2 regions of the Pseudoalteromonas sp. Of7M-16 genome follow, and region 1 is predicted to be linked to the other one. Evidence: predicted binding sites of a transcription regulator. Region 1 holds the regulator's gene; the other holds the start of a gene.

Region 1 (6,862 bases):
TCGGCTTGACCATTATCGCTATTGGTACGAGTTTACCTGAACTAGCTGCATGTGTAGCGGGTGTGCTTAAGAATGAAGATGATTTGGCACTTGGCAACATCATTGGCTCGAATATTTTCAATATCCTCGCAGTATTGTCTATTGCTGGTATTTTAAACCCAGCATCACTCGATATGAACATCGCACAGCGAGATATCTACGTAATGCTGGGTGCGACGGTCGCGCTCATTGTAATGAGCGTAAACCTCAGAGGTAAACGACAAATTAATCGTCTGGAAGGTGGCGTGTTACTCGCTGCGTTTATTGGCTATATGTACGCCATTATTTAGGAGTTGGCATGAAGCACCTGTCATTTATTGAATCTGCAAAGCGTGTTTTGGAAATTGAACAACAAGCAATTACTGAATTAAACCAGTTTATCGATACTAGCTTTGCTAACGCCTGCGAGCTTATGCTGAACTGTAAAGGGCGTGTCATCGTTATCGGTATGGGCAAATCCGGTCACATCGGCAATAAAGTTGCTGCTACATTAGCGAGCACTGGGACGCCATCATTCTTTGTTCACCCCGGAGAAGCGAGCCACGGCGATTTAGGCATGATCACCTCCGATGATGTCGTTTTGCTGATTTCAAATTCTGGCGAAACTGGTGAAGTGATCGGTATCATCCCTGTTATTAAGCGAATTGGGGCGCATATCATAAGCATGACTGGCAATGAGCAATCGACCATGGCACAGCAAGCAGATGTCCATCTTTGCATCAAGGTATCTAAAGAAGCTTGTCCGTTGGGATTAGCCCCCACCGCAAGCACCACGGCAACACTGGTAATGGGGGATGCACTTGCTGTAGCCCTACTAGAATCCAGAGGCTTTACCGCTGATGATTTTGCACTCTCTCATCCCGGCGGCAGTCTCGGAAAACGACTTCTCCTTACTTTAGAAGAGATTATGCACAAAGGTGACGGGGTGCCTAAAACACCGACTGGTAGCTTAATAAAAGATGCGTTGTTTGAAATGTCAGCCAAAGGGCTAGGCATGACCGCTATTGTCGATCAACAAGGTCAACTGTGTGGTCTGTTTACCGACGGTGACTTACGCCGGGTTATTGAGCAAAAAATTGATCTGCATAATGATACTATTGAGTCGGTTATGACGATTTGCTGTACTACGGCTTCACCAGATATGCTCGCAGCTGAAGCACTCAATATTATGGAAAAGAAACGAATTAATGGCCTCATTGTGATCGATGAAAACCAGCACCCTATTGGGGCATTAAATACCCAAGACTTATTGCGCGCAGGAGTATTATAACATGCAGTTTAGTGAGCTTTATCAACCCATCACATCTCAAATAGGTGACAGAGCCAAAGCAGTTAAACTGCTAATTTGTGATATTGACGGTGTATTTTCTGACGGCCGCATTTACTTGGGAAATCAAGGTGAAGAACTAAAAGCATTTAATACCAAAGACGGTTTTGGGATTAAAGCACTCATTGAAACAGGTGTTGAAGTTGCCGTGATCACAGGCCGCCATTCAGAAATTGTTAAGCATCGAATGACTAGCCTAAACGTTAATCATATTTACCAAGGCCAAGAAAACAAGCTGCAAGCTTATGACAAATTAAAGGCCGAACTTAATTTAACTGACGAGCAAATCGCCTATATTGGTGACGACGGACCTGATATCCCTGTCATGCAACAAGTTGGCTTTGCAGTGGCTGTTGCTGACGCGCATCCGCTGGTGAAAAACTTGGCTCACTATACGACTATGATGCCTGGAGGCTTTGGCGCCGTCAGGGAACTCACCGACTTATTAATGTTAAGTCAGGGCAACGAGCTACTCTCTAATGGGAGCAGTACATGACTAATTTACGAGTCATACTACTCGTAGTTTTCGGCGCTACCATGCTGTGGCTTTGGTATCCTTTTTTAATACAAACAGAGCAGCAAACTCAACAACAAGAAGAAACAATTGCCAAGCCTGATTATGTAGCAGTCGATTTGAAACAGACTTCTTTTGCAGAAAATGGGCAGCTCAGTTATCAAATTACAGCAAAAAGAATGGAGCTCTATCAGGAGTTGGGATTTAGCCATTTTGAAGCACCTATTTTTGTATTACACAATGGGCAGCACAATTGGCAACTCGCTGCAAACGAAGCCACTTTATATGAAAACGATACCTTGATTTTAGAAGGCAACGTTAAAGCAACCAACTTGAACGAAACAGCAATGATCACGCACATTGACGCAGACAACCTCCGGCTCGAGATCACCAACCGGATGATGCGCTCAGAACAGCCCGTGGTCATTACAGGCCCGAGTGTAACCATTACTGGAAAGGGCCTTATCGCCGATCTCAATATTGAGGTCATTGAACTCATCAACCACACCGAAACGATTTATGATAAGCAATAAACTAAGTGCAACCCTACTATTCACTTGTGCTATTGGACTACTGCCACACTGCGTATTGGCTAATAGTAACCCAGAGCAAGTCATTATCAGTTCAGGCAAGCAGCAAGCACAATTACAGACTAACATCGGCGTATTTGAAGAAAATGTCGAAATTATTCATGGCCAGAGAAAAATCTTTGCCGATCGACTTGAAGTGCACAGACGAGAGGAGCTAGGCGAAAATAAACAATTATTAGTTGCAACTGGTTCCCCAGCAATCTTTCAGGAACGACAAACTGATGGCTCACTACTAAAAGCCAGCGCCAACGAAGTGCGTTACGATGTAGCAAATCGTCTTCTGACAATCAAAGGCAACGCAGAGATCAGTCAAGCTGGTCAAAAGATTTCCGCTCAAGAAATTCTCTACGATATGGAGAAACAGCTGATCAGCGCACAAAAAGCCAATGACGAAGGTAAGCGTGTAAGAACTGTCTTACTCCCTGTTGATAAAAAACAAGATGGTAACAAGGAGCAACAGTGAGCACACTAAAAGCCACAGCACTCGCCAAAAGCTACAAAGGCAGACAAGTTGTAAAAAACGTCGAACTCAGTGTTGAAGCTGGAAGCATTGTGGGATTGCTAGGGCCTAATGGCGCAGGTAAAACCACCACTTTTTATATGATTGTGGGTTTAGTGCCAAGTGACAAAGGCAGCATTCATATTGATCAGCAGGATATCACCTTGCTGCCAATGCATAGCCGCGCACGTATGGGGATCGGCTATTTACCACAAGAGTCATCGATATTCAGAAAGTTGACGGTTTATCAAAATTTAATGGCTATTTTGGAAACACGTAAAGACCTAAATAAAGCTCAGCGTGAAACGATACTAAACGAATTATTGGACGAATTTAATATTCAACATATTCGCTCTAGTTTAGGAATGGCGCTTTCCGGTGGAGAGCGTCGTCGAGTAGAAATTGCTCGCGCTTTAGCCGCAGATCCAAAATTTATTCTATTAGATGAGCCTTTTGCTGGCGTTGATCCCATTTCAGTGTTAGATATAAAGAAAATTATTGAGCATTTAAAAAATCGTGGAATCGGTGTGTTGATCACAGATCACAATGTACGTGAAACATTGGATGTATGTGAAAAAGCCTATATTGTTTCCCATGGTGAATTAATTGCTTCAGGTAGCCCTGAACATGTTTTAGCGGATCAAACAGTCCGAGATGTCTACTTAGGCGAACAATTCAGGCTATAGTTAAGAATAAGCGTAACAACAGAAAGGATTGTTAGAGATACATGAGGCAATCGCTACAGCTGCGCATGGGGCAGCAATTAACAATGACACCACAACTACAGCAAGCGATACGCCTGCTGCAGTTGAGCACATTAGACCTCCAGCAAGAAATTCAAGAAGCGCTGGACAGCAATCCTTTATTGGAAGTAGAAGAAAACGAACAAGAATCTTTTGACAACGGTCTAGACAAAACGCAAGAGCAATCACAGGCAAGCGAAAAAGCAGAGTCCAGCTCTGAGGAGATCCCTGAGCCACAGATCAGCGATTATGAACAAGACACTGATACAGCTCTAAATAAAGAGACCCTCAGCGATGAGATGGCGATGGATGTGACTTGGGATGAATACATCAGTGCGGCGCCGGTAAGTTCATCAGGGCCTATGCCTGAAGATGAAAGCGTCTACCAAGGACAGACAACTGAAAGCTTGCAAGAATACTTGATGTGGCAGCTTGAGCTCACACCATTTAGCGCGACGGACAGGTTGATCGCACTGTCAATTGTTGAGGGTGTAGATGACTCTGGCATTTTAACAGTATCGTGCGAAGACATTTTAGAAAGCTTGAATCTCGACAATGATCAAGACCCCGTCGAGCTCGATGAAGTTGAAGCTGTCCTAAAACGCATCCAACTCTTTGACCCAGTAGGGATCGCCGCTCGAAGCCTTCAGGAATGCTTAATTGTGCAACTCAATCAATTTGCGGCAGGCACGCCTTGGCTTGAACAAACCAAGCTAGTTATCGATGAACATATCGATCTATTAGCGAATCGTGATTATCGTACTATCATGAAGAAAACAAAGCTCAAAGAAGGTGAGCTAAAAGAAGTGATGACGTTGATCCACAGCTTAAACCCTAAGCCTGCTGCAAGTATAGTGCAAGAAGAGGCCGATTACGTAATCCCCGATGTCTCCGTTAAAAAGGTCAAGGGACGTTGGGTTGTTGAGCTAAACCCTGATTCTATGCCTAAAATAAGAGTTAACGATCATTATGCTGCTATGTCTCGCTCTGTAAAATCAAGCAGTGACAGTCAATTCATTCGCTCTCATTTACAAGAAGCAAAATGGTTTATTAAAAGCCTTGAAAGCAGAAATGAAACTTTATTGAAAGTTACTAATTGCATTGTGCAGCAACAACAGGCATTCTTTGAACATGGCCCTGAGGCAATGAGACCTATGGTACTCAATGATGTTGCTGAAATGGTTGACATGCACGAGTCGACAATATCTCGAGTAACAACGCAAAAATACATGCACACGCCTCGTGGCATTTATGAATTGAAATACTTCTTCTCGAGCCACGTTAGTACCGAGAATGGTGGTGAATGTTCTTCCACAGCGATCCGAGCACTCATCAAAAAGCTAATTGCTGCTGAAAACGCTGCTAAGCCTTTAAGTGATAGCAAAATTGCAGATGTATTAGCTGATCAAGGTATTAAGGTGGCAAGACGTACTATTGCCAAATACCGAGAGTCTTTGGCTATTCCACCGTCTAATCAACGTAAGAGCTTGATTTAGGCGTAACAAAAGAAGGAAAAATGCTTATGCAACTAAATTTAACTGGTCGCCATGTAGAAATTACCGATTCATTAAGAGACTACGTAACGAGTAAGTTTGCGAAGCTAGAAAGGCATTTTGATCACATCAACAACGTACATGTAATCTTAGATGTCGAAAAACTCATACAAAAAGCAGAAGCCACATTGCATGTCAACGGAGGTGAATTGTTTGCTTCTACAGAGCATAAAGATATGTATGCAGCAATTGATGGTTTGATTGATAAGCTAGATCGACAAGTGATTAAACATAAAGAGAAGCTAACTCGACACTAAATCATGAAACTTAGCACACTCATTTCCGAGGACTGTAGCAAAGCTGCGGTCCTTTTTAATAGTAAAAAAAGAATACTTCAATATATTAGTGAGCTGGCGCAGTCAAAAATTCCAAGTGCCAATCAACATGAGATTCTAGAAGCACTTTTAAACCGCGAAAAGCTAGGCAGTACAGGGATAGGTAAAGGGATAGCGATCCCGCATGGCAGGTTGCCAGGTTTAAATAACATTATTGCCATCATACTTGTAAACCAACAAGCCATTCCTTTTGATGCCTATGACGATCGCAATGTGGACATTTTTGTTGCACTCATCGTACCAGACGGTGAAAATAAACAACATTTAGAGACCTTAGCCAGTATCGCTGGTAAACTAAATAACAAAGCTTTTTGTAAACGACTTAGGCAAGCAAGTAATGATAGCGAGCTTCATCAAGTCCTTGTTGAGTTTGATAAATAATAGGAATTAAACGTGGAACTCATAATTATCAGTGGCCGCTCTGGCTCAGGTAAATCTGTTGCATTAAGAGTTTTAGAAGACTTGGGTTATTACTGCGCTGATAATATTCCAGTTAACCTGCTGCCTGCTCTAGTTCGCAGTGTCTCTGATAGCTACAATAAAATTGCGGTAAGCATCGATGTTAGAAACTTACCTAAAGAGCAACAAGAATTTCATGATATCTTAGAGTATTTACCTGGTTTTGCGAAACCACGTGTTTTTTATTTAGATTGTGACGATCAAACTCTGGTTAAACGCTTTTCTGAAACGCGACGCTTACACCCGCTGTCTTTAAACGACTTACCTCTAGACTTGGCCATAAAACAAGAGCGCAACTTACTTGATGTGTTAATCCGCCGTGCTGATGTCACCATAGATACCACAGATCTCAGTGTTCATCAGTTAGCAGAAAGTGTACGTGAAAAAATCCTCGGGCAAAAAGACAAACAGCTTATTATCACGTTCGAGTCATTCGGGTTTAAGCACGGGATCCCTAAAGAGGCTGATTATGTCTTTGATGCACGTTTTTTACCAAACCCGCATTGGGAGCCTGAATTGAAGCCCTTAACAGGCTTAGATCAGCCCGTAGTGGATTATTTATCAAGCCATAGCATAGTTCAAAAGTTTGTTTGGCAAATTCAGACTTTTATGCAAACTTGGCTACCACACTTAGAGCGTAATAATCGAAGCTACTTAACAATCGCCATAGGTTGTACTGGTGGTCAACACCGCTCTGTATACTTGGCTCAAACACTTGGAGAGCGCTTTCAAAGGACTCACTCCAATGTCAAGATTCGTCACCGAGAACAAGAGTAATGACGCGAGAATACGAAGGCGTTTTT
Region 2 (6,862 bases), on a different contig from region 1:
TATGATGCCAACTTCAGATAACTTTGCAGTGTCTCGAATTACAATGCTGGCCAATAGTTGTTTAGCTGAGCCTTTTTGACCTTGAGATAACAGTCTCGCAATGCGCTTTGCCCGTCCTTCAAAGTGGGTATCCAAACATAAAAATAAAATTAACCCGCCAAACCACTGTGGATAAAAAGAAATATAGGACAGTGCAAATAACAGTAAGACGACAGTTAGTGTAGGCAACATACAAGCGAGCGCGCCAGAGAGCTTATGCTGAGTAACCGTATTGCTTTTTTTTACTACACGCTTGGCTAAGTTACTAGTTATTAACGTAAAAATGGTATTGGGGTGATAGAGCTTAGATAGATTTAAGCTAAATGCACAAAGTACAGCTAGGCAGAAGATAAGCAAGCCCTCTTGGGCTTGCAATAAAATGAGTGCCACTTTAAAGGGTTACCTGTGTTAACTCTTCAAGTAATGCGATGACAAGCTTTGATGAGTTTACAGATGCAATTTCTAGGTATTCTTCAAATGATTGAGGAGATTCCTTACCTGCAATATCAGACAATGAACGGATCACCACAAATGGTGTATTTAGTACATGACATGCCTGTGCAATTGCTGCTCCTTCCATTTCAACAGCAAGCATATTTGGAAAGTCTTGACGTGTTTTATCAATACGTACAGGATCGCACATAAATGAATCACCAGTACAAATCTGACCTACCATTGTCTGGATATCTTTTAGTACATGAATGCTGGCTTCTGACGCTTTAATTAAAGCTGGGTGAGCTTCAAATCCTGCAGGCATTTGAGGCACTTGCCCCATTTCATAGCCAAAAGCTGTAACGTCTACATCGTGGTGACGTACTTCACTTGATATAACCACATCACCCACATTGAGTGAAGGTTCAAAACCACCTGCTGAACCTGTATTGATCACGCAATCTGGTGAAAAGTTGTCGATAAGTAGAGTGGTTGCAACAGTTGCGGCAACTTTACCGATACCAGACTGTACTAATGTTACTTCGTGGCCGCCTAACTCACCGGTGTAAAATGTAAATCCGCCTTTTGTAAGTGTTTTTGGAGACTGCATGGTGTCACGTAAAATCGTAACTTCTTGCTCCATCGCACCAATAATGCCAATTTTCATAATTATTCTCTTTGTATTTTAGTTACTGCTCATTATATACATTCTTATTTTGAAAGCATTCTTTTGGCGGCAAAACAATGAAGCAAGCTGCTTGAAGCGCTCAAGCAGCCATATGAGGTCTAAATTTCTGCGAGTTGTGTACTTGCGGCTTTAGCCTGCGATGGAGAAAGTACTGCTGGCTTGTAACTGCGGTTTCGTACTGGTTTGGTTTGCTCTGGTTTCTGTCCAAGCTTGAATAGGATAGCAGCTCTTACCTCTGGGCTCTTATAACCAGATTTGATTTTCATGCGGATATGAGGGATCCCTGCGGATTCTAATGCACCACTGACAAACCAATCTTTTTGTGCTTTATGGCCATTCTTATTTGAGTTATTGACCAAATCCACAGCCGCTACAATATTAAGCGTGCTTTTATCTACCAATACATAATCAAGCTGTTTATTTTGTGCTTTAGTGATAGCTGAGCGACGTGCTTTTTTGGATAAACCCGGTTTACACTCTATGACATCGACAAGTTTAACACGGCTGACTATCTTAAACCTGTCACCAACGGCACGTTCAAGTAGCTGCAAAAATGATGCTTCGACGGTCGTAAAAACCGAATCTTTGCGATTAAACGGATATGGATTGCCGCCCACATCGGTATATTTTGAAATTACGATAGAGGCAATGACTACAAGCGCTAAAATAGCTAAAAGTGTTAATTCCATAAATCACTCCACGACAACAAATTGACTTTGGTAATTTACTAAGCAAAGAGTGTGCCGGAAGTGATTTATCATTGGCGTTACAACCACAAAATTTAACGCCACTTTGAATATTAAACTTGGTAACCGCCTTCTACGCCTTTGACAGCGTACGCTACGGCATCGTGAGCGTGAAGTGATTCGTAGTGATTGATTTTGACGTAAAAATCGTCGAAGTTATTTTGGTTGAGCAGTGCTTTGAGTTTTCTTGCCGCATCTTCACAAAACATCAAGTTTTGGCCATTCAATCTGGCAAACTCTTGCTCATCTTCTCGCTTAACTGCCGCTTGTACAGGCGTTTTTAGTTCTTGTTCTGCGATATCTATTAAGCCTTTAATATCGAATTCAGTGGCGCCTTGTGGCAACTTAACTTTGATATTAGCAATAGAGCGCTGTGAGTGCGGAGTAGCGACTACGCCTTCAGTTGTGCCTAACCAAGCGTGTACGCTATCGTGATCTAAAGGCTTGCCAGAAAATTGCTCTTCAAATGCATTTTGAATAAGTTGTCTTGCAAGCGCAGCTGAACATGGACAAGTTGATGAGTAAGTTACATCGACTGCCAGTTCGATACTTAATGCTTGCTCTTTTATCGTCGCTGTAATGGTTACAGGGTAGCTCTTCCAACCTTGCTTACCACTTAAAAGTGATGCACGACGTAAAGGCAATTCAAAATTGAGTACAACTTTTGCCGCGTTACTGAGATCTTTGTGCGTTGTCACAAATTGATCAAGCAATGATGCTAGTGTGACAGGCGTCAGAGTTTGTTCACATGATAGCGTATCTAAAGCCAAAAACAGTCGTGACATGTGTATGCCTTTTGCTTCAGGCTTGTCTAAGCTGACAAATGCATCAGCCTTGGCATTCACAGGAAGATCATTAAGGTCCTTACTAGCTAATTGTAGAGGCAGCTCAATGTCCCCCATTCCTACCCATTCTAAGGTTCCGGTTTGAAGCGCATCTGCATTGTGTGCAATGTCTGGCATTGAAGTTGGCATTTAAACTCTCTTTAATCACGACATCAAAAATGCTCTCATATTACACTAAAATGAGTTTTTTTTCTGTGGATATTCTTAATTAGAATAAACAAAATCCCATTGAGTGTGCAGTATTTGATACGTTATCACACTATTTGTGTGGTTACTCAGGTTCGGTTATTTTTTAAAAGTTTGAGATTTTTCAATAAAGTTACACTATTTGGCCGCTCGCATATGTGCTCAGCTGAGGTATAATGGTCAAGTTAACAAGGTGACTATTATTATGCTTGATTCTTCGTTCGGGTCTTGGGCTCGAATTCTCTCTAATTTGGTTCGAAAATACGGTGAACGCAAAGCTGGAGCAATTGCTTATGTTCTGGTGCTCGTGGCGTCATTGGTTTTATCCTGTATGTTTTATTATGTGGCACTAGGAACAGTCACTTTGGTAAATGTATTGTCTGTTGTTGTATTTGCAGCACTGACTTCGCCTTTACTTATCTCAGTTGCTGTTTTTGCTATTCGCCAATTGGAGAGCTCGAAAGAGTACTTAGAGTCAGCCACTCAACAAGAAAAATTGTTGAACCAAACACTAAAAGACAATATCAACCGACTTAATAATGAAATAGATGAACGAAAAATGGCATTGCATGCAAAACACCGTGCAATTGCAGAGCTGCGAAACGAAATAACTGAACGTCGAAAAGCAGAGCAAGAGCTTGCCCAGCAAAGTATGTTATTGCGCTCAATTGTTGATTCATCCCCTGATTTATTTTATTACCGAGATGAACACGGTGTGTTTGCTGGGTGTAATAAAAAGTTCGAACAAGTGATTGGGAAAGATAGCGAAGGCCTAATTGGTAAAACCGCAGATGAGATTTTTGTCGATCAGGTCGTGCCTAAAGTATTGGAGACAGATGCACAGGTCAGTGCCACTCAGCAAACCATTTCGTTGGATGTAGAATATCCAGTCAAAGATGAAAACCGCTGGTTCGAGATGCGCAAACTGCCTTTTATTAATAATGAAGGCGAATATATTGGATTGTTAGCGTTTGGCCGTGACATTACCAGTCGTAAAGAGGCGGAGCAAGCATTAGAAACGGCATATAAAGACAAAGGGAAATTTATTGCCACGTTAAGCCATGAACTTAGAACGCCGCTTAATGGGATCGTAGGTCTAACACGCATGCTTTTAGATACCGAGCTCACTCAGCAGCAAAAAAGTTGGTGTAATACGGTTTTCTCAAGTGCTGAAACCCTAGGTAATATTTTTAACGATATTATCGATCTGGACAAGATCGACAGGGAGCAATTAGATATCGCGACGGATAGCATTAATGTATCTGATTTTATCAACGACGTAGTCAACTTTTCAGATCTGATTGCTGGACAAAAAGGACTCGAGTTCAAAATTCAACGCTCTGGTGTGTTAGATGTTTACGCATTGCTTGACCCTACACGATTGCGCCAAGTGCTTTGGAATCTTATTAATAATGCTGTGAAATTCACTCACCGTGGCTGTGTGACTCTTGAGTGTCGCAGAGAAAACCGCGACAGTGGACCTTGGTTGAGTATGAGTATTATTGATACCGGGGTGGGGATCTCAGCAGAGCAGCAAGATAAAATCTTTGATATGTACTACAAAGCGCCTGATGCTGAAGGCAATAATGCTATCGGGTCAGGGATCGGATTAGCGGTGACAAAGGCCTTGGTATTAGCGATGAAAGGGCGCATCGCAGTCAGTAGTATGCCAGGTAAAGGAAGTCGATTTGATGTCGAGATCCCATTGGAGTTGTGTAGTGCACCAAATCAGCAAAGTTATGCCGGCCGTGGTTTATACATATTGCTTGTAGAAGATGTTCCGCTAAATGCTGAAATAGCGACAAACTTACTTGAGCAGCGCGGTCATGAAGTAATTTGGGCAGAAACAGGTGAAGATGCATTGTCCCTTGTTCAAACTGAGGATGAACTTGACCTTATTCTACTTGATATGCAGTTGCCTGATCTAAATGGTGACGAAGTTGCTAGACAAATTCGTGACGATAGTCATTTTGACGCTTTGCCAATTGTTGCTTTGACAGCAAATGTCAGAAGTGCAGAGCAGGAGCTACAAGGGATAAGCATTCAAGGTGCATTGGCAAAACCTATTAATACCACCAAGCTAGACAAGATGCTGGCTGAATTATTTGGCATCGATAGTGTTAAAGAAGACGTTAGTACGATTCAGCAAAACACGGTAGAGGTATTAGAGATAGAGCGCAATTTACTTGATATTGAAACTATCACGGACTTCGTAGCATCTATGGGGGTTGATACCTTTAAACGTAGCTGCGAATTATTCGCTAAACTAAACCCAACGTACTGTAACGAGCTTACTGTTGCAAATCGTGACGATGATGTCGCTGAGTACGGTTCTGTGGCGCATAAATTAAAAGGTGCAGCAGGATCTGTTGGACTTAAACTAGTACAGCAACATGCGAAGGTAATGGAAACTGAGTGTGGAACCGCGGATACGGAGATGCGTGAACAGTGGATATCAGACTTAGAAGAATTAATAAGAGAAGGGCAGTTAACCCTTCACTCATTAATTGCAAAACTCGCTGAAAGCTCTTAGCGAACTATGGTTGAGTGTTATCGATTTTACCAATGAAGCGATAACCTTCACCGTGGATAGTACTAATAAGCTCAGGTGTGTTACTGTCAGTTTCGAAGTGCTTACGAATACGACGGATAGTAACGTCTACAGTACGGTCATTTGCACGAAGCTCACGGCCCGTCATATGCTTAATTAGTTGCTCACGGCTGAAAATGCGACCCGGAGAGTCAAGCATTAAACGTAGCGCTCTATATTCACCTTTTGGTAGGCGTTTAGATTCACCTGTAGGTGATGTAAGACAGCGACTATTTTCGTCTAATTCCCACCCGTTAAACGTGATCACACCATTGCTGTCGATTGTCGACTCTTCAGGCGTTGATCCTGTACGTGAAATAAGATTACGTACACGAATAGTTAATTCACGTGGGTTGAATGGTTTTGTAACGTAGTCGTCTGCACCGATTTCTAAACCTAAGATTCTATCGACATCGTTGTCACGACCTGTTAAGAAAATTAAGCCTACATTTTTTTTCTGGCGTAACTCACGAGCCAAAATTAGGCCGTTTCTACCAGGAAGGTTTATATCCATGATTACACAGTTGACATCGTCGTTTGCTGTCAATTTTTCATGCATATCATCGCCATCAATGGCTTCAATTACCTTATGACCTTCGGCTTCAAATAAACTAACGAGGTTCAGTCGAGTTACGTCTTCATCCTCAACAATTAGAATGACTGGCGTTTGCATTATTAATTAACCTTTTCGGAATGTTTTATTTACAAAAACTTCGGTGTTATATAATAAAACCGAATGTTAACGATTATAGGAGTATATTCAATTGTTAACAAGTAAAATCAGTCAGGATAGAACTTAGAAACTGCGAGTAGCCTAGAGAGCACTTTAAAGTTATGTTGAGCAACTTCTTGTCTGTTAATATATAACCGAATTTTACTCCCTTCTTGGACCAAGGAAGCAATCCCACCCCCTTCCAAAAATTCGATACTTTCGCCTACAGTCACCATATTTAAGGTAATTGTATCGGTCCAAGAGGATAGTATATCATCTTCCATTGTTTCATCAATGTATGTGATATCACAGCGCTTGGAAAGTTCCCTAAAAGGGTCAGAAAGATTCACTTTTATTATATCTATGGGCTTACCACGTATTTTTAAGTTATTATTTTTATTTAAAATAGCGCCTGGACCATGATTTAAATCATAAAAACAAAATCTGGTTACTTGTTTATTTTTTTGCTCTGGAAAATCGATTAGCTTAGCCATTTGATATAAAAAAGCGGAACGGATTTCATGTGGTGATTTTGCGTCAACGTTTAAACTACAAAAAATAAAAATAAATGCAGCTATTAGGTACATTATTTTCATTAAATTACCCCTTTTAGAGGCAAAGTTA

The links. The regulator sigma-54, encoded in region 1, starts transcription at its own class of promoters, with help from an activator protein. The targets are predictions, from matches to a motif close to GTTGGCACGNNNNTNGNNT.
Region 2: a site for sigma-54 is predicted at 1,889-1,907, ahead of MHN81_RS01015 (DUF2726 domain-containing protein). Genes of this name have one in related genera too.

Annotation. Positions count from the first base shown of each region.
Region 1 is NZ_JAKRFY010000003.1:277,086-283,947, forward strand. It holds gene MHN81_RS04965 (calcium/sodium antiporter) at 1-329, shown strand, start outside; gene MHN81_RS04970 (KpsF/GutQ family sugar-phosphate isomerase) at 338-1,309, shown strand; gene kdsC (3-deoxy-manno-octulosonate-8-phosphatase KdsC) at 1,311-1,862, shown strand; gene lptC (LPS export ABC transporter periplasmic protein LptC) at 1,859-2,413, shown strand; gene lptA (lipopolysaccharide transport periplasmic protein LptA) at 2,403-2,933, shown strand; gene lptB (LPS export ABC transporter ATP-binding protein) at 2,930-3,655, shown strand; gene MHN81_RS04995 (RNA polymerase factor sigma-54) at 3,697-5,208, shown strand; gene hpf (ribosome hibernation promoting factor) at 5,235-5,522, shown strand; gene ptsN (PTS IIA-like nitrogen regulatory protein PtsN) at 5,526-5,981, shown strand; gene rapZ (RNase adapter RapZ) at 5,994-6,836, shown strand; gene MHN81_RS05015 (HPr family phosphocarrier protein) at 6,836-6,862, shown strand, end outside.
Region 2 is NZ_JAKRFY010000001.1:213,326-220,187, reverse strand. It holds gene MHN81_RS01025 (cobalamin biosynthesis protein) at 1-429, opposite strand, end outside; gene mtnN (5'-methylthioadenosine/S-adenosylhomocysteine nucleosidase) at 431-1,138, opposite strand; gene MHN81_RS01015 (DUF2726 domain-containing protein) at 1,258-1,848, opposite strand; gene folE2 (GTP cyclohydrolase FolE2) at 1,959-2,879, opposite strand; gene arcB (aerobic respiration two-component sensor histidine kinase ArcB) at 3,142-5,469, shown strand; gene arcA (two-component system response regulator ArcA) at 5,474-6,199, opposite strand; gene MHN81_RS00995 (YfiR family protein) at 6,307-6,834, opposite strand; gene MHN81_RS00990 (HAMP domain-containing sensor histidine kinase) at 6,834-6,862, opposite strand, start outside.